2 regions of the Nocardiopsis sp. iso_40 genome follow, and region 1 is predicted to be linked to the other one. Evidence: predicted binding sites of a transcription regulator. Region 1 holds the regulator's gene; the other holds the start of a gene.
What was found. Region 1 encodes HrcA, which represses chaperone genes, less so after heat shock. Its sites were predicted from a motif close to TTGGCACTCTCNNNNNGAGAGTGCCAA; they were not measured.
Positions count from the first base shown of each region.

Region 2: the regulator HrcA is predicted to act here: its motif matches at 2,855-2,881, upstream of groES (co-chaperone GroES).

Region 1 is NZ_CM149666.1:4,304,897-4,314,285, forward strand. Features, by position in the region: gene AC0VYD_RS18770 (HIT domain-containing protein) at 1-62, opposite strand, end outside; gene AC0VYD_RS18775 (SigE family RNA polymerase sigma factor) at 388-918, shown strand; gene AC0VYD_RS18780 (hypothetical protein) at 915-1,631, shown strand; gene AC0VYD_RS18785 (16S rRNA (uracil(1498)-N(3))-methyltransferase) at 1,811-2,554, opposite strand; gene dnaJ (molecular chaperone DnaJ) at 2,551-3,699, opposite strand; gene hrcA (heat-inducible transcriptional repressor HrcA) at 3,704-4,717, opposite strand; gene AC0VYD_RS18800 (DUF3097 domain-containing protein) at 4,896-5,735, shown strand; gene AC0VYD_RS18805 (DUF4870 domain-containing protein) at 6,425-6,754, shown strand; gene AC0VYD_RS18810 (DUF4870 domain-containing protein) at 6,785-7,426, shown strand; gene hemW (radical SAM family heme chaperone HemW) at 7,517-8,749, opposite strand; gene AC0VYD_RS18820 (LacI family DNA-binding transcriptional regulator) at 8,797-9,389, opposite strand, start outside.
Region 2 is NZ_CM149666.1:850,856-860,244, reverse strand. Features, by position in the region: gene AC0VYD_RS03775 (sigma-70 family RNA polymerase sigma factor) at 1-513, opposite strand, end outside; gene groL (chaperonin GroEL) at 696-2,300, opposite strand; gene groES (co-chaperone GroES) at 2,419-2,727, opposite strand; gene AC0VYD_RS03760 (THUMP-like domain-containing protein) at 2,954-4,225, shown strand; gene AC0VYD_RS03755 (coiled-coil domain-containing protein) at 4,609-6,747, shown strand; gene AC0VYD_RS03750 (zinc-binding dehydrogenase) at 6,830-7,786, opposite strand; gene tsaD (tRNA (adenosine(37)-N6)-threonylcarbamoyltransferase complex transferase subunit TsaD) at 7,895-8,926, opposite strand; gene rimI (ribosomal protein S18-alanine N-acetyltransferase) at 8,919-9,389, opposite strand, start outside.

The sequences.
Region 1 (9,389 bases):
ACGATCTCCGCGGGCACCTCCCCCTTGACGATCTTGCAGAAAAGGCAGTCGGGATCGACCATCGCTCACCTTCCGTCACACGGGCCGCGACCCTGGCGGCACCGCTTCTCGGGCTTGTCCGGGACCATGATGCCGCAGGTGGACGACGGGTGAGGAGATGAAGCCTCAACCTTTCCGCAACCGTTCTGATCCACGTTCCCTGACGGCCGAGAGTTCCGACACGGTAGGGTTTGCGTCAGTGCGCGCCAGATTTTCGGCGCCGTCCGCCGTGTGGCCGTGTCCGGCGTGTTCGGATCCAAACGCACGTCTAGTTGGAAAAGAAGAGGTATGCCCTTTCGTAAACCCCGCGACAAGGGTGTGCGTCGAACTGATGTGACCACAGAAACCTTGGTGGCTGGTGCCGCCACGGCGCCGCTCTCGGTCGAGTGGGACGCTGACCACGCGGTGACGGAGCTCTACCGGGAGCACTACCGTCCACTCGTTCGGCTTGCCGCCCTGCTGGTCCGGGACCACGCGACCGCCGAGGAAGTCGTCCAGGACGCCTTTGTGGCCATGCACGGGGCCTGGCGTCGCCTCCGGGACCCGAACAAGGCCCTCTCCTACCTCCGGCAGGCGGTGGTGAACAAGGCCAGGTCGGTACTGCGCCACAGGGCGGTCGTGGAGAAGCACGCCCCCAAGGCCCTGCCCGACGCGCCCAGCGCCGAGCACGGGGCCATGAACCTTCTGGAACGCGAGGCCGTCATCGCGGCCCTGCGCAAGCTACCCACCCGTCAGCGAGAGGCAATCGTGCTCCGGTACTACGGTGACCTGTCCGAGGCACAGATCGCGGACGCCATGGGCATCAGCCGAGGCGCGGTCAAAAGCCACACGTCACGCGGCATCTCCGCCCTCCGCTCTGTACTGGAGCAGACGTCATGAGCAGCCCCAACGACCGGAACGAGACGGAGTTCGAGGACCAGCTCCGTCAGATACTCAGAGCCGAGGCCGACGAGGTCGCGCCCTCCGGTGAGGGTCTCCACCTCATCCGTGAACGAACCGAGCGCCAACGCGGCGCGGCCTGGTTCAGGCTGCCGTGGCTCCGTCCCGCGGCGGCGGTGGCGGCGGCCACTCTGATCGCCGCCTCGGTGATCATCGCGAACCCCCATGTACGCGACCAGGTCCTGGAGATCGTCCCGGCCGGCGCCGACCGTGCGGGGACCCCGCCGGAGCCCAGCCAGGAGGACGCCGGCAGCACCACGCCCCCCGCCCCGACCACGGACTCCGCCAGCGGCACCAGCAAGCCGGAGAAGGAGCCCGGGCGGCCCGCCGAGAGCTCCCCGAGCCCCGAGGACGAGGCCTCCGCCGAGGAGGAGGGCCAGGAGTCGACTTCCTCCTGCCCGCCCGAGGACGAGGTCACCCCGACCGCCACCGACAGCGAGAGCGGGGACGAGCGGGACGAGAAGCAGCCCGAGTCCCCGGGCTGCGATCCCACCGAGGAACCGACCGAGAAACCCACCGAGACTCCGAAGGAGCCCGGCGAGGACGAGGAGGACCCCGGCAGCGGTGAGGAGGAGCCCGGCAGCGGCTCCGGCAACGGCGGGGAAACCAACGACAGCGGTGAGGCGGAGGAGAGCAGCGTCAGCTCCGACTGACCCGCGTCGCCCCGGCGCCGGTCGGCCTTGACCCGGCCCGGCGAGGCGACGCAGAACGACGTCGAAGGGCCCGCGGGAGAATCTCCCGCGGGCCCTTCGACGTCGTGGTGGGGCTCGTTACCGCCCCTGGAGTGGTGACCGGTACCGGGGTGCCGGGTCCGGCGTGACCGGTTCCCGTCTCACCAGCGTCCGGTCCTGGCCTGGAGCACCGACAGGGCGGCCACTCCGGCGGTGGAGGTGCGCAGAACCGACGGGCCCAGCAGGGACCGGACCGCCCCGGCCTCGTCGAAGGCGGCCAGTTCGGCGTCGGAGATCCCGCCCTCGGGGCCGACGACCAGGACGATCCCCGCCCCGTCGGCAGCCTCCGGGAGGGACAGCTCGGACAGGCGCCGAGCACCCTCCTCGTGCAGGACCACCGCCAGGTCGGCCCCGGCGAGCAGCGCGGCCACACCCTTGCGGTCCGCCGGTTCGGCGACCTCGGGCATCCGCGCGCGGCGGGCCTGTTTGGCCGCCTCCCGGGCGCTCGCCCGCCACTTGGCCAGGGCCTTGGCCCCCCGTTCGCCCCTCCACTGGGTGACACAGCGCTCGGCGGCCCAGGGGACGACGGCGTCGACCCCGGCCTCGGTCATCATCTCGACCGCGAGTTCGCCCCTGTCCCGTTTGGGCAGGGCCTGCACCACGGTGATCCGCGGCTGCGGCTCGGGTTCGCTCCGGCGCTGGACGGCACGGCACACGAGGGTGTCCCGGCCGACGACCTCGGCCACCTCGCAGCGCACGCGCAGGCCGAGGCCGTCGGACAGGTCGACGGTCTCGCCCGCCTGGATCCGCCGGACCGCCACCGCGTGGCGGCCCTCGGGGCCCGCCAGCCGGATCCGGTCACCCGCCAGCTCCGCGGTGTCGGCCAGGAAGACCGGCGGGGTCACTTGGCTCCGAAGGCATCGCGGATCTTGGAGAAGAAACCGCCGTGCCCGGGGCTGAACCGGCCCGGGTTCTGGTCCTCTCCGCGCAGCTCCGCGAACTTGCGCAGCAGGGCCTCCTGCTCCTCGTCCAGCCTGCTCGGGGTCTCCACGTCCACACGGATGCGCAGGTCGCCCCGGCCGCCGCCGTCGAGGTGGGTGACGCCCTTGCCCGGCAGCGTGATGACGTGGCCCGAGTTGGTGCCCGGACGCAGGTCGATGTTCTCGGTGCCGTCAAGGGTGTCGAAGGAGAAAGATGCGCCGAGCGCCGCCGCCGTCATCGGCACGGTGATGGTGCAGTGCAGGTCGTCGCCGCGGCGCTCGAAGGTCGGGTGGGCCTTCTGTACGACTTCGAGGATGATGTCGCCGCGCGGTCCGCCGTTGGGACCGACCTCTCCCTCGCCCGCGAGCTGGATGCGGGTGCCGTCGTCGACCCCGGCGGGGATCTTGACGGTGCGGGTGACCTTCTCGCGCACCCGGCCCTCGCCCGCGCAGTCGCCGCAGGGGTTGGTGATGACCGAGCCCTGGCCCGAGCACTGCGGGCAGGGGCGCGAGGTCATGACCTGCCCCAGGAAGGAACGCGTGACCTGGGACACCTCGCCCTGGCCGTGGCACATCTCGCAGGTGGTCCGGTGCGAACCGGCCGCCGTGCCCTCACCCTGGCAGGTCTCGCACAGGATGGCGGTCGGGAAGGTGATCTCCTTGCTGACACCGAAGGCGGTCTCGACGAGGTCGAGTTCGATGCGGATCTTGATGCTGCGTCCGCGCCGAACCCTCTCCCGGGGCCCCCGGCCGCCGGGCTGACCACCGCCGAAGAAGGCGTTCATGATGTCGTCGAAGGCGAATCCGCCCGCGCCGCCGAACCCTCCGGCACCACCGCCTCCTCCGCCGCCGGGGGCGAAGGGGTCGTGACCCATGTCGAACATCCGACGCTTGCTCTCGTCGGAGAGGACCTCGTAGGCCTGGGTCACCTCCTTGAAGCGATCCTGGGTGGCGGGGTCCGGGTTGATGTCCGGGTGGAGCTCGCGCGCGAGCCGCCGGTACGCCTTTTTGATCTCGTCCTTGGACGCGTCGCGACGCACCCCGAGAACCTGGTAATAGTCTCTGGCCACTGAGTTACTGTCCTGCCAAAATCTGTCCGACATACCGAGCCACCGCACGGACGGCGCCCATTGTCCCTGGGTAGTCCATACGGGTGGGTCCCACCACACCGATCTTGGCCAGCGACTGGTTTCCCACACCGTAGTCGGCCGACACGATGGAGGTGGACCGAAGGCCCTCGTGGAAGTTCTCCGCGCCGATGCGCACGGTGAGCATAGAGGGATCCTTCGCCTCACCCAGCAAACGGATGAGGACCATGTTCTCTTCCAGTGCTTCGAGCACGTCACGCAGGCTGGCTGCGAAGTCGACGGCCGCGAGGTTGGCGGTGCCCGCCAGGACGATCTTCTCCTCGCGACGTTCGACGAGGCTCTCCAGCAGAACCGACAGGACCGCGACCGCGACCGGGCGGTCCTCCGGGGCCACCTGCGCGGGCAGGTCCTCCACCGCGTCCGGTACGTCGCCGAGGTGTTTTCCGGCGATGGCGCGGTTGAGCATGGCGCGCAGGTCGTCGACGACGCTCTCGCTGACCGATCCCAGCCCGTCGATGACGCGCTGTTCGACCCGTCCGGTGTTGGTGATGACGACCATCATGATGCGCTGGCCGCCGAGCGGTACGAGTTCCACGTGCTGGACCGAGGACCGGGTCAGCGACGGGTACTGGACGATCGCCACCTGCCGGGTGAGCTGCGCGAGCAGCCGTACCGTGCGGGCGACGATCTCATCGAGGTCCACGGCACCGCCGAGGAAGGACTCGATGGCGCGCCGCTCGGCCGCCGAGAGCGGTTTGACCGAGGAGAGCCGGTCGACGAAGAGCCGGTACCCCTTGTCCGTGGGCACACGCCCCGCACTGGTGTGCGGCTGGGCGATGTACCCGTCCTCCTCCAGGGCGACCATGTCGTTGCGGATGGTCGCCGGGGAGACCCCGAGGGGGTGCCGGTCCGCCAGCGCCCGGGAACCCACCGGTTCGTTGGTGTTGACGAAGTCCTCTACGACGGCACGCAGGACCGCGAGCTTGCGCTCGTCCAGCAACTCGCCACCTCCTGGCACTCCAAGGTCTTTAGTGCTAATTCTATGCCCGACCGCAAACCCGTACTGCTACCCGTCGGTAGTAACGTGCCGGGGGCCGGTTCCTCTTCCCTGACGGGCGGCGGCGTGCGCCACCCGGCCACGGGGGTTCGCACCCCTTTCGCCAGTAGACTGCACCACCGTGGCTACCAAGGGAAACGGCCGCTACGGCCGCGACGTTCTGGCGGGAGACTGGCGGCGTCCGAGGAGGGGCGCGGTACGCGAGATACCCCTCAGCCGCGACCTCGTCGTGGAGGACGCCGACGAGAGTTTCTGCGGGGCCGTGGTGTCCTGGGACAAGGCCGCGGTGACCCTGGAGGACCGGGGCGGCCGCCGCCGCGTGTTCGACCTGGGCCCGGCCGCCTTCCTGGTGGACGGGGAGCCGGTGACGCTGGTGCGCCCGGCCACCGCGCCCGGGGGGCCGCTGCGCAGCGCCTCCGGCTCGATCGCTGTGACCGGCGCGCGGGCGCGCACCGCCCGGGAGAGCCGGATCTACGTGGAGGGCGCGCACGACGCCGAACTGGTCGAGAAGGTCTGGGGCCACGACCTGCGCGTGGAGGGTGTGGCCGTCGAGTTCCTGGAGGGGGTCGACGACCTTCCCGCGGTGGTGGAGGAGTTCTCCCCGGGACCGGGGCGCCGGCTGGGGGTCCTGGTGGACCACCTGGTGCCGGGTTCCAAGGAGAGCCGGATCGCGGACCGGGTGCGGGGCGGGGACGTGCTCGTGGTCGGGCACCCCTTCGTGGACGTGTGGCAGGCGGTGCGTCCGGGTGCGGTGGGGATCACGGCGTGGCCCGAGGTACCGCGCGGCCTCCCCTGGAAGGAGGGGGTCGTGGACGCCCTCGGCTGGCGGATGGAGACGGGTGAGGCCTGGCGCCGGATCCTGGGCTCGGTCCGCGGCTACGGAGACCTCGAACCGTCGTTGCTGGGGCGGGTCGAGGAGCTCATCGACTTCGTCACGGGCCCCCACCCTCCGCAACACTAGGATTGGCCCCGCCGCTTCGTCTGCCGGGGCCTCGGACCAGGGTGGTCCGGTTCCGCCGGACAGCACCGGCCTCCGGCCCTCCGCGGTCGTCGGTACGGCCCGGTGGACCGGGCAGCACAAGCACACGCCCATCAACAGCGGAGCCGAGGAAGAGCATGAGCGAGACCCCGCCCAACCCCCCGTCCCCTGACGACGATCAGGGGCAGCAACCGCCGCAGGAGCCGGGGCCGCAGCCCCAGCCGGGTTACGGGCAGCAGTCCCAGCAGCCGGGGCAGCCCGCTCAGCCTCCGCAGCAGCCCTACGGCCAGTCCAGCGGCGCGCAGCCCGGCTACGGACAGCCCACCGGCGACCAGCCGCCCTACGGGCAGCAGTACGCGCAGCAGCCCTACGGCCAGCCGCCCCAGCAGCCCCACGGCCAGCCGGGTTACGGGCCGCAGCCGGGACAGCCCGGCCAGCCTCCGCAACAGCCCTACGGCCACCCCGGCGGCACCCAGCCCGGCTACGGACAGCCCACCGGCGGCCAGCCGCCCTACGGGCAGCAGTACGCGCAGCAGCCCTACGGCCAGCCGGGCTTCGGGCCGCAACAGCCGGGACAGCCCGGCCAGCCCCCGCAGCAGCCCTACCAACCCGGGGCCTACGGGCAGCCGCAGCAGGCCGCCCGGGACGGGGGCAACGACGTCCTGGTCGCGATGCTGGCCCACCTGTCCGGTTTCGTCATCGCCTGCATCGGCTGGCTCCCGCCGCTGGCGATCTACTTTGCCAAGCGCAACCAGTCCCCGTTCGTCCGCCACCACGCCTCCGAGGCGGCGAACTTCCAGATCACGATGCTGATCCCCTACGTGTTCGCTGGCGTGGTCTTCTTCGGCCTGGGTATCTTCTTTCCTAGCCTCTCCTGGATCGGTTACCTGCTCATCGCCCTCGTATGGATCCTTTCCATCGTCTTCGGCGTCATAGGAGCATCAGGAGCGAACAAGGGAACGTGGTACCGCTATCCGGCGAGTATCCGGCTCCTGAAGTAGAACCAAGTCCCCCAACACCGAGGAATCGTCATGTCCTATCCGAACAGTCCGAACCCGGAGGACCCCTACGGTCAGGGCGGCCAGCCCGGCCAGGGGCCGTCCGGCGGCTACCCGCCCCCGGCGGGCGGCCAGCCCGGCCCGTACGACTCCGGCCAGCAGCCCGGCGGCTACCCGCCGCCCCCGGGAGGCCCGCAGCAGGGCGGCTACCCCGGCCAGGGCGGCTACGGGCAGCCGCAGCCCGGGCAGCCCGGAGGCTACGGCGTCCCTCCCGGCCAGGGCGGCTACCCCGGCCAGCACGGCGGCTACGCGCCCGGCCCCGGCGTCGGTGACTCCTCCGCCGTCACGGGGCAGCCGAACCAGGACGAGCGGACGATGGGTCTGCTCACCCACCTGCTCGGCATCCTGACCGGCTTCCTCGGACCGCTGGTGCTGTACCTGATCAAGAAGGACGAGTCGCCGTTCATCCGCGACCAGGCCGCGCAGGCGCTGAACTTCCAGCTCCTGCTGCTGATCGGCTACATCGTCTCGATCGTGCTGTACATCGTCCTCATCGGCGCGCTCCTGCAGTTGGCGGTCTGGGTGTGCGCGATCATCTTCGGCATCCTGGGTGCGATGGCGGCCAACAAGGGCGAGTGGTACCGCTACCCGTTCAACGTCAGCTGGGTCAAGTAGGACCCGGCGTGTGACGGAAGGGGCCCGGGGGCAGAATGAACTGCCCCCGGGCCCCTTCGCCGTGTGCGGGCCCCGACCGCACCCCGGCGCTCAGGTGAGGTCGCGGACCACGGCGTCGGCGAGCAGGCGTCCGCGCCGGGTCAGCGCCGCGCGCCCCCCGGCGTGCGCCCCGGCGTCCAGGAGGCCCTCACCGACCAGGCGTTCGGCGGCGGCGAGCCCCCGGGCGTCCAACAGGTCCAGCGGGCAGCCCCCGTCCACGCGCAGTTCCAGCAGGACGCGCTCGAAGCGGCGCTCGGCCGCGGTGAGTACCTCCCGGGCCTGGGCCGGGCTGTCCCCGGCGGCCAGACGGGCGGCGTAGGCGGCCGGGTGCTTGACGTTCCACCAGCGGGTCCCGCCGACGTGGCTGTGCGCGCCCGGACCGACGCCCCACCAGTGACCGCCGTTCCAGTAGAGCATGTTGTGCGCGCTGCGGCCCTCGGGGCTGCGGGCCCAGTTGGACACCTCGTAGGGGGTGTAGCCGGCCCCGGCGAGCGCCTCGTCGGCCATGAGGTAGCGGTCGGCCATGGTGTCGTCGTCGGGTTCGGTGAGCTCTCCCCTCCGGACGCGGGCCGCCAGCCGGGTGCCCTCCTCCACGATCAGGGAGTAGGCGGAGACGTGGTCGGGCCCGGCCCCGATCGCGGCTTCCAGGGAGGCCGCCCAGTCCTCGTCGCTCTCACCGGGGGTCCCGTAGATGAGGTCGAGGTTGACGTGCTCGAACCCCGCCTGGCGCGCCCACCTCACGCACTGTTCGGGGCGCCCCGGGGTGTGTCCGCGTTCCAGGGTCCGCAGGACGTGGGGCCGCGCGCTCTGCATGCCGAAGGACACCCTGGTGAACCCGGCCGCGCGCAGGCGGGCCAGGTAGTCGGGGTCGACCGTCTCGGGGTTGGCCTCGGTGGTGAGCTCGGCACCGGGCGCGAAGCCGAAGCGGTCGCGGATCTCGCCGACGATCCGGCCGAGGTCCTCGGGTGGGAGCAGTGTGGGCGTGCCGCCGCCGACGAAGACGGTGCTGACCCGGGGGCGGTCGCCGGTCAGGACCCGGTCGGCCAGCTCGACCTCGGCCGCCGCCTGGCCCGCGTAGGTCTCACGTGAGGCCGTGGCGGTGCCGTCCCGGGAGACCAGTTCGTCGGCGGTGTAGGTGTTGAAGTCGCAGTAGCCGCAGCGGGTGACGCAGAAGGGCACGTGGACGTAGAACCCGAGCGGCCGCTCCCCGAGCTGGGCGAGCGAGGGTTCGGGGAGGTCCCCGGTCCGGGGCACGGGTTCACCGTCAAGGGCTACGGATGGCATGCCTCCAGTGTCGCCGACGCGACGGCGTGCCCCGGCCCGGGCCGTGGTCAGAGTCCGGGGGCGGCGTTCTGGGGGTCGCGGCGCAGGGGGGCGTCCACCCGGGCCTCGGGGGCGGGTTCGGGGACAGGGGAGGCCGGGGCGGCGGCGGTGGAGCCGCGGACGACCAGTTCGGGGTTGAAGACGTACTCGGCGTGCGAGACGGGGTGTCCGGCGATCTCGTCGCACAGGGCGCGCACGGCGGCCATGGCCATCGCGTTCACGGGCTGGCGGACGGTGGTCAGGGGCGGGTCGGTGAAGGCGATCAGCTGGGAGTCGTCGTAGCCGACCACGGAGAAGTCCTGGGGGACGCGCAGGCCGCGCTGGCGGGCGGCGCGGATGGCGCCCAGGGCCATGATGTCGGAGCCGCAGACCATGGCGGTGACGCCGCGTTCGATGAGACGGCTCGCGGCGGCGTGGCCGCCCTCGACACCGAACAGGGAGAGTTCCACGAGTCCGTCGCCGTCGAGGCCGTGCTCGTCCAGGGCCTGGTGGAAACCCTGGAGCTTGCGGCGGACCGGCACGTAGCGTTCGGGGCCGCTGGTGAATCCGATACGGGTGTGGCCGAGGGCGACCAGGTGGTTGACGGCCAGGCGTCCGGCCT
Region 2 (9,389 bases), 2.6 Mb from region 1:
GACCAGCAGCCTGCGCTGCTGTTCGGGTAGTTCGTCGAGGAGTGCTCTGGCCCGCTGCGCCTCGACCACGCGCACCGCCGACTCCTCGGGCCCCGGGCCGTCGTCCTGCGGCTCGGGAACGGTGTCGGTGGGGACCGTCTCCACCCGGCCCGCGACCCGCAGGGTGTCCGCGACCTTGTGCGCGGCGATGCCGAACACGAGGGCGGCGAAGGGCCTGCCCCGGTCCTGGTAGCGGGGGATCGCCGTGAGCAGGGCGATGCACACTTCCTGCGCCACGTCGTCCGAGTAGTGCGCCAGCCCCGACACCCGGGCCAGGCGGGTACGGCAGTAGCGGACCACCATGGGTCTGACCTCGCGCAGCAACGAGTCCAGGGCCCCGTCGTCCCCCTGGACGGCGAGTGATCCCAGATGGTTCAACCCCGTCTCGCGCGTAGCGGGGTCGGTCTCCTCGCGCCCCGCGGGCGCACCTGGCCGCTGCGCGGTAACGCCCCCCCGGGCGCCTGTATCCGTCACGTAACGAATGATGCCCGCAGTTGGGGACCCAACCACTCCAATCAGCAACTACAGAATGGTTACATTTTGGGAAAATAGCCCGAAACTGGCACAAAGGTGCGGGTGTGAAACGCCACTCCCGTGGTAGTGGACGGGGGCGGGACGCCGACGCGCCCCGCCCCCGGACCGGGTACGGCCGAACCCTAGTGGGCGTGGCCGTGGCCGTCGTCCTCGTCCTCTTCGGGCTTGTCCGCGACCAGCACCTCGGTGGTCAGCAGCATGCCCGCGATCGAGGCGGCGTTCTGGACGGCGGAGCGGGAGACCTTGACCGGGTCGATGATGCCCTCGGCCGCCAGGTCGCCGTAGGCGCCGGTGGCGGCGTTGAAGCCGTGGCCGACCTCCATCTCGGAGACGCGGTGGGTGACCACGTAGCCCTCAGCACCCGCGTTCTCCGCGATCCACCGGGCCGGCTCGACCAGCGCGCGGCGGACGATCGCCACACCGGTGGCCTCGTCGCCGGTCATGCCGAGGTCGCCCAGGGCGGTCGAAGCGTGCACCAGGGAGGCGCCGCCACCGGCGACGATGCCCTCCTCGATGGCCGCGCGGGTCGCCGAGATGGCGTCCTCGAGGCGGTGCTTCTTCTCCTTGAGCTCGACCTCGGTGGCCGCGCCGACGCTCAGCACCGAGACGCCGCCCGCGAGCTTGGCCAGACGCTCCTGGAGCTTCTCGCGGTCCCAGTCGGAGTCGCTGGCCTCGATCTCGTTGCGGATCTGGCGGACCCGGTCGTCCACCTCGGACTGCTGGCCGCCGCCGTCCACGACGGTGGTGGTGTCCTTGGTGACGGTGATCCGGCGTGCGCTGCCCAGCACGGAGAGGTCGGCGTTCTCCAGGGTCAGCCCGACCTCCTCGGAGATGACCTGGCCGCCGGTCAGCACAGCGATGTCCTGGAGCATGGCCTTGCGGCGCTCGCCGAAGCCGGGAGCCTTGACCGCGGCGACGTTGAGCGTGCCGCGCATCTTGTTGAGCACCAGGGCGCCCAGGGCGTCGCCCTCGACGTCCTCGGCGATGATCAGCAGCGGCTTCTTGCTCTGCACGACCTCCTCGAGCAGCGGCAGCAGCTCGTTCAGGTTGCCGATCTTGCCCTGGCTGATCAGGATCAGGGCGTCCTCCAGGACCGCCTCCTGGCGGTCCGCGTCCGTGACGAAGTACGGGGAGACGTAACCCTTGTCGAACTGCATGCCCTCGGTGAAGTCGAGGTCCAGACCGAAGGTCGGGGCCTCCTCCACCGTGATGACGCCGTCCTTGCCGACCTTGTCGAAGGCCTCGGCGATCAGGTCGCCGATCTGGGCGTCCTGGGCGGAGTTGGTCGCCACGTAGGCGATGTCCTCGCGCTCCTTGATCGGCACGGCGCGGCTGAGCAGGATCTCGGAGACCTTGGCGGCCGCGGCGTCGATGCCCTTCTTCATGGCCATCGGGGACGCGCCCGCGGCCACGCTGCGGATGCCCTCGCGCACCAGCGCCTGGGCCAGCACGGTGGCGGTGGTGGTGCCGTCGCCGGCGGCGTCGTTGGTCTTGGTGGCGACCTCCTTGACCAGCTGCGCGCCCAGGTTCTCGTAGGGCTCGTCCAGCTCGATCTCACGGGCGACGGTCACACCGTCGTTCGTGATGGTGGGGGCACCGAACTTCTTGTCGATGACGACGTTGCGGCCGCGCGGGCCGAGCGTCACCTTGACGGCGTCGGCGAGGCGGTTGACGCCCCGCTCGAGGGCGCGGCGGGCGTCGTCCTCGAACTCCAGGATCTTCGGCATGTGTGAGTGCTTCCTCTAACCGTTCGGGTCAAAAACGAACATCCCGCCCCGCCCGGCTTCGAGGGCCGACCGGTGCGGGATGCAGATGGCTCTACGCCTGATGGCTCTTGGCCGAGAACTACTTCTCGACGACCGCGAGGAGGTCGCGGGCGGAGAGCACCAGGTACTCCTGGCCGTCGTACTTGACCTCGGTGCCGCCGTACTTGCTGTAGAGAACGACGTCACCGATGTTCACGTCGAGGGCAACGCGCTTGCCGTTGTCGTCGAGACGACCGGGACCCACGGCCAGGACCTCGCCCTCCTGGGGCTTCTCCTTGGCGGTGTCCGGGATGACCAGACCGGAGGCGGTGGTCTGCTCAGCCTCCAGGGTCTTGACCACGACGCGGTCCTCGAGCGGCTTCAGCACGGTCTTGGTGGCGGTCGACACTGTGTGACCTCCCCCTTCAAAGTCTCGGTGTACTGATCGTCGGCCCATGCGAGTGCACGGACAGACTGCGTAAAAGGGGCGACCGCGGCGGCCTGTCGTCGCGGGTGCCAGACCGGCCTCGTCGCATTTAGCACTCTACCCCCGAGAGTGCCAGAATGGAAATGTGGCGGGGGCCCTGGCCACGGGGACGGCCCGCCACACCGTCGTGCCCACAGCAGGAGGATCCATGCGCGTGCCCGCCTTCTCGGCGCTGCTCACCGACGCGGGGCGGGAGGTCCTGGCGGGGGTGGACCCGGCGGCCGCCGCCCGGGACCCGCTGACGGCCGCCTCCCGGCTGCGCCAGGATCCGAAGGTGGCCGCACTCGACCCGGACCTGCCGGTGTCGGAGCTGGTCAACGCGGTCATGACCCAGGTTGGTCTGCGCGCTCGGGGCCGGGCCAAATTCGGGGAGAACGCCGGGCGAATGTTCTTCACCCCGAACGGCCTGGAGCAGTCCACCCGCCGGACCGTCGCCGAGTACCGGGCCGAGCGGACCGCCCGGAGCCTGCCCGACTCCGTGGGGGGCGGTGCGGCCTCGGGCGACCTGTGCTGCGGGATCGGCGCCGACCTGCTCGCCCTGGCCGGACGTGGCGTTCCGGTGGAGGGCGTGGACGCCGACCCGCTGACCGTGGCTGTGGCCCGCGCCAACATCGAGGCGCTGGGCCTGGCCGGACACGCCCGGGTCCGCGAGGGCGACGTGAACGGGGTCGCCCCCGGCGACTATCCGCTCCTGTTCTGCGACCCGGCCCGGCGCGGCGGGCGGGGCCGGGTCTTCGACCCCGCCGCCTACTCCCCGCCGTGGGACGTGGCCACCCGGCTGGCGGAGGGGGCGGAGGCGGCCTGCCTGAAGGCGGCTCCGGGCATCCCGCACGAGGCGCTGCCCGAGACGGCCTCGGCCGAGTGGATCTCGGTGGACGGGGAACTGAAGGAGACCGCGCTGTGGTTCGGGACCCTGGCCCGGGGACCCGGCCGCCGAGCGACGGTGCTGCACGAGCGCTCCGGCCTGTTGGCCCGCGAGGGCTCGGTCGCGCACCTGGACGCGGACCCGGACCTGGGGCCCGCGCCCGTCGCCGCGGCCCGGCGCTACCTGTACGACCCGGATCCGGCCGTGGTCCGCTCCCACCTGGTGGCGGAGGCCGCCGCGCGGGTGGACGGCGCCCTGCTGGACGAGCGCATCGCCTACTTCACCTCGGACCGGGCGGAGCCCTCACCTCTGTGGCGACTGCTGGAGGTCGTGGAGTTCGCGCCGTTCTCGCTGAAGCGGCTCCGCTCCTCCGTTCGGGCCCACCGTGCCGGAACGGTAACGATCAAGAAACGCGGTTCGGCGGTGGACACCGAGAAACTCCGCCGCGACCTGCGCGCCTCCGGTCCGGAATCGGTGACGATCGTTCTCACCCGAATCGGGGAAAGGCCCTTCTACCTGCTGTGCCGCGAGGTCACGGAGCCCTCGGGAAGCTGATCCGGCCCCGGGGAGCGGGGTTCGGCCCTCCCGAACGGCGTTCCGGACACGGCGCGCAGACCGTATCGTTATCTCCCACACCCATATCTTTCGCGAACCCCTGGGGTTACACGGGGTGATGTCGTTAAACTGGCGCCGCTGAATTCTTTCCCTTCTCATGGGTTCACCCGGAAGGCCGTGCTTGTTTGATCCGCCCCGCGGTTCGGCTCGCACTCGGCCCACGCCCCCCGTGTGTACGTACAGTCACACTTCAATCACAGTGGGGCACAACTGGCGCGGAACGACGCCCACCCGGGGACCATCGAGAACCCGTCCTCCCGGCACGGCCCCCGTGCGACGGGCCGGACGCGGACGGGAGCGCCAGAACCATAAGGAGCACCTCGGTGGAACAGACCAATCACAACTTCCTCAACGGGGGAGGTCAGGCCGGTGTCTCCGACCGGATGCGTGACCTGCTCTCCCAGGCCGCCCAGGAGCACGTCTCCGAGCAGAAGTCCCAGGGCGCCGTCAGCGAGGAGATGCGCCAGCGCCTCGAGGGGATGGAGTGGCTGCTTCGCGAACTGCGCGAACGGGAACTCACCTCCCTGGCCGAGTCGATCACCGCGGTCGACGGCCGGATCGACGACTTCCTCGCGCGCCCGCCGGAGTGGGCCGAAGCCCTCGCCGAACACATAGAGGTCGTCGGACAGCAGGTCAAGCCCCTGTCGGACATGCCGTCCCTGCGGGCGGACACCCACCGCGTCGCCGGGCACCTCGACACCGCCCTCACCCGTCTCCAGCGCATGTCCGAGACCGGCAACCGAACCGCCGAGCAGGTCGCGGAGGTCGGTGAGCGCGTCAACGCGCTGAGCGAGACCGTCGGAACCCGGCTGGACGCCCTGGACGCGGCCCTGGAGAGCCTCAACGGCCGGGCCGAACAGATCGAAGCCTCGTTGTCCGCCCTCGACACCACCCTGGGCGAACGCCACGAGGAGCTGACCACCACGGTCCGCACCTCCCTGTCCGAGGGCAAGGACGAACTGGCCGAGGCGATCGAGCAGAGCCGCGAGACCCTCGCCACTGCCGTCCGGGAGAGCCGGGAGGCCCTCGACACCGCCAGCACCGGCCTCGGTGAGAAGCTCACCTCCTCCCTCGACGAGCGCACGGCCGAACTGCGCGGGTTCTTCGAGGAGCGCACCGCCGAACAGCACGAGACGCTGCTCGGCAAGCTCCAGGAGAACACCGGCGAGCTGGGCGAGCGCACCACGGCCCTGGCCGAGGAACTGGGCGCCCTCGCCACCGCTTCCGGTGAGCGCCACGAAGCCCTCACCTCGGACCTGAAGGCCGTCACCACCACCGCGGAGGAGCGCCACGAGGTCCTCGCCTCGGACCTGAAGTCCCTCGCCGCCACCGCCGAGGAGCGCCACGAAGCCCTCGCCGACAAGGTCGCCGAGGGCTTCGGCCACCTGAACACCCAGGCCGAGGAGAACCACGCCGAGGCCACCGCGGCCGTCGCCGACGTCACCGGTTCGCTCGCCAAGCTGCGGGAGAACCACGACAGCTCCCTGAACGACCTGCGTTCGCACCTGCGCCAGCGCCTGTCCGAGCTCGACGAGCAGATCGAGCTGGGCCGCACCGAGACCCGTGAGCACGCCGAGGCCACCGCCGAGGGCCTGCGCGACTCGGTGGCCGAGCGCACCGAGGCCCTCTCCGCCCGGATCGCCGAGGACGCCGAGAAGGTCGCCGCGGACCTCGCCGAGCTGCGCACCTTCGTCACCGAGGACAACGCCAGGCTGGCCGCCGAGGCCGAGGAGCGGCACCAGACCCTGACCGAGGCCCTCACCGAGCAGGTGGAGACCCACCGGAGCGCGCTCGACGAGCGGCTGGAGCGGCACCGCGAAGGGCTCAACGGCAAGGTGGACAACCACCTGTCGCAGATCACCGGCAAGGTCGACCACGAGCTCGGCCGCCTCACCGACCGGTTCGACACCTTCGAGGGCCACTTCGAGGGAAGCTTCGAGAGCGTCGAGGGCAAGATCGACCGGGTGGACGGCCGCCTGGACGGCCTCAACGGCCGCCTGGACGGGATCGACGGCCGGGTCAACGGGGTCGAGGGGCAGTTCGAGGGCGTCAGCGGCCACTTCGAGGGGGTCGACGGCCGGATGGAGGCCATCGACGACCGCCTCGAGGCGCTCAACCAGCGCCTCAACCAGCTGCCGCAGACCCTGGAGGTCAGCGAGCTGCACCGCCGCCTCACCGAACTGGTGGACCGCCCGCTGCTGGACCACTCCGGCAAGCTCGACGAGATCGACTCGCACGTCACCTCCGCGGTGGAGCCGGTCATCCGCGAGCTGAAGCAGCGCCCGGACCGCCACGAGTTCGAGGAGACCGTCACCGAGGCGGTGGAGAACTCGCACGACGACATCACCAAGCGGTTCTCCTCCCTGGAGGAGACGGTGCTCGCCCTGGCCGAGGCGCTGCTGCGCCCGGGCCGGGAGGGCAAGAAGAAGCGCCGCCGCGACGACGATGACGACGACGAGTAAACACCCGCCGACCGTCCCGTCAGGTTGAGGAGGGGCCCGGAGCAGCGAACGCTCCGGGCCCCTCCCGCTGTCCGAACGCGGGTCAGGGGGTCAGGACGACCTTGCCGAACAGCTCTCCGTCGGCCATCGCGCGAAAGCCCTCCCGTGCGTCCCTCAACGGCAGGACCCGGTCGATCCGGGGGCGGATCCCGGTGCGCACGCACATCTCGGCCAGCGCCGCCAGCTCCTCCCTGGTGCCCATGGTGGAGCCCAGCACCCGGAGCTGGAGGAAGAACACCCGGGTGAGCTCGGCCGGAGGGGCGTCGCCGCTGGTCGCGCCGCAGGTGACGACGGCACCGCCCGGCTTGAGCGAGCGGATCGAGTGCTTCCAGGTGGCCTGTCCGACCGAGTCGAAGACCGCGTCCACCCGTTCGGGCAGCCGCTCACCGGAAGGGAGAGCCGCGTACGCGCCCAGCTCCAGGGCGCCGGCCCGCTTGGCCTCGCTGCGGCTGGTGACGTACACCCGGTGCCCCACCCGGGAGGCCAGGGTGATCAGCGCCGCCGAGACCCCTCCCCCGGCTCCCTGCACCAGGACGGTGGACCCCGGGCGCAGGTCGGCCTTGCCGAAGAGCATGCTGTAGGCGGTCAGCCAGGCCGTCGGCAGGCAGGCGGCCTCCTCGAAGGACAGCTCCGGGGGCTTGGGGAGGAGGTTCTCCCTGGGGACCAGCACCTTCTCGGCGAGGGTGCCGTCGTGGACCTCGGAGAGCAGGGAGAACCGCGGCGACCGGCCGGGGGCCGCGGGTTCGGTGATCACGCTGTGCACGATCACCTCGTTGCCGTCCTCGTCGATCCCGGCGGCGTCGCCGCCCAGGACCATCGGGAGCCGGTCCTCGCCCAGCGCGACCCCGCGCAGGCTCCACAGGTCGTGGTGGTTGAGCGAGGCGGCCCTGACCCGGACCGTGGTCCACCCCTCGCGGGGTTCGGGGTCGGGCCGCTCACCGGCCTCCAGCCCGGAGAGGGGGTCGTCGAAGGAGATGCGTGCTGCGGTGATGGCGAACATACCCGTACCCAACCACGGAGACCGAGCCGCGTTCCAGTCCCGGGTGCCCGAAACACACGGCCCCGCCGACCGGCCGGTCGGCGGGGCCCCGTGGGAGCTTCGGCCCTGCTACACGGCCAGCGGGGAACCCACCGGCAGGGAGGTGTCCGTGGCCAGGTCGAGCGAGGACGGCGGCAGGCCCGCCGCCACGACCTCGGCGCCCAGGGCCGCGATCATCGCACCGTTGTCCGTGCACAGGCGGGGGCGCGGGACGCGCAGTTCGATCCCGGCCTCGGTACAGCGCTGCTGGGCCAGGGCCCGCAGGGCCGAGTTGGCCGCCACGCCGCCGCTGATCACCAGGGTGCTCACCCCGTGCTCCACACAGGCGTCGACGGCCTTGCGGGTGAGCACGTCCACCACCGACTCCTGGAAGGCGGCGGCGATGTCGGCCACCACCAGGGGTTCGCCCCTGCGGTCGGTGTCCTCCACGTGGCGGGCCACGGCCGTCTTCAGCCCGGAGAAGGAGAAGTCGTAGGTGCCGTCGCCCCACTTGCCGCGCGGGAAGCGCATCGTCTTGGGGTCGCCGCGCTGCGCCGCCTGGTCGATGGGCGGACCGCCCGGGTAGGGCAGTTCCAGCAGCCGCGCCACCTTGTCGTAGGCCTCGCCGGCGGCGTCGTCGACGGTGTCGCCGAGCGAGACCACGTCGGTGGCCAGATCGTTGACCAGCAGCAGCGAGGTGTGGCCGCCGGAGACGAGCAGGGCGATCGCGGGTTTGGGCAGCGGTCCGTGCTCCAGCTGGTCGACGGCGACGTGCCCCACCAGGTGGTTGACCCCGTACAGCGGCTTGCCGAGGGCCATCGAGTAGGCCTTGGCCGCGGAGACCCCCACCAGGAGCGCACCGGCCAGGCCGGGCCCGGCCGTGACAGCGACCGCGTCGACGTCGGACAGCTCCGCTCCGGCGCTGTCCAGGGCACGGCGCACGGTCGGCGTCATGGCCTCCAGGTGCGCGCGGCTGGCCACCTCGGGCACGACCCCGCCGAAGCGGACGTGCTGTTCGACGCTGGAGGCCACCGAGTCACCGAGCAGCTCACAGCCCCGGACCAGCGCCACGCCGGTCTCGTCGCAGGACGTCTCGATCCCCAGGATCAACGGCTCACTCATCGGTCCCCTTCTCCGTGACGCGCCGCATGACGATCGCGTCCGCACCCTTGTAGTAGCCCCGGCGTACGCCGATCGCCTCGAAGCCGAAGCGTGTGTACAGGTCCTGGGCGCGCGGGTTGTCCGAGCGCACCTCCAGGAACATGTCGGTGACACCGCGCTCGCCGGCCGCGGCGAGGAGCCCGGTGAGCAGCGCCCGGCCGATCCCCCTCCCCCACACCGGCTCGGCGACGGCCATGGTCTGCACGTCGCCCTCGGGCGGGACGAACCGCAGCCCCGCGTAGCCGACGACGGCGGCGTCCCCGGGCTCCCCGGACTCGGCCACCAGGTAGTGACGGGTGGCGGTCTCGGCGAGCTCATCGCGGAGCATGCCCTCGCTCCAGGCGTCGAGCGGGAACAGGGCGCGTTCCAGGGCCATGACGGCCGGGACGTCGTCGGTGGTCATCGGACGCAGGTGCGTCCGCTC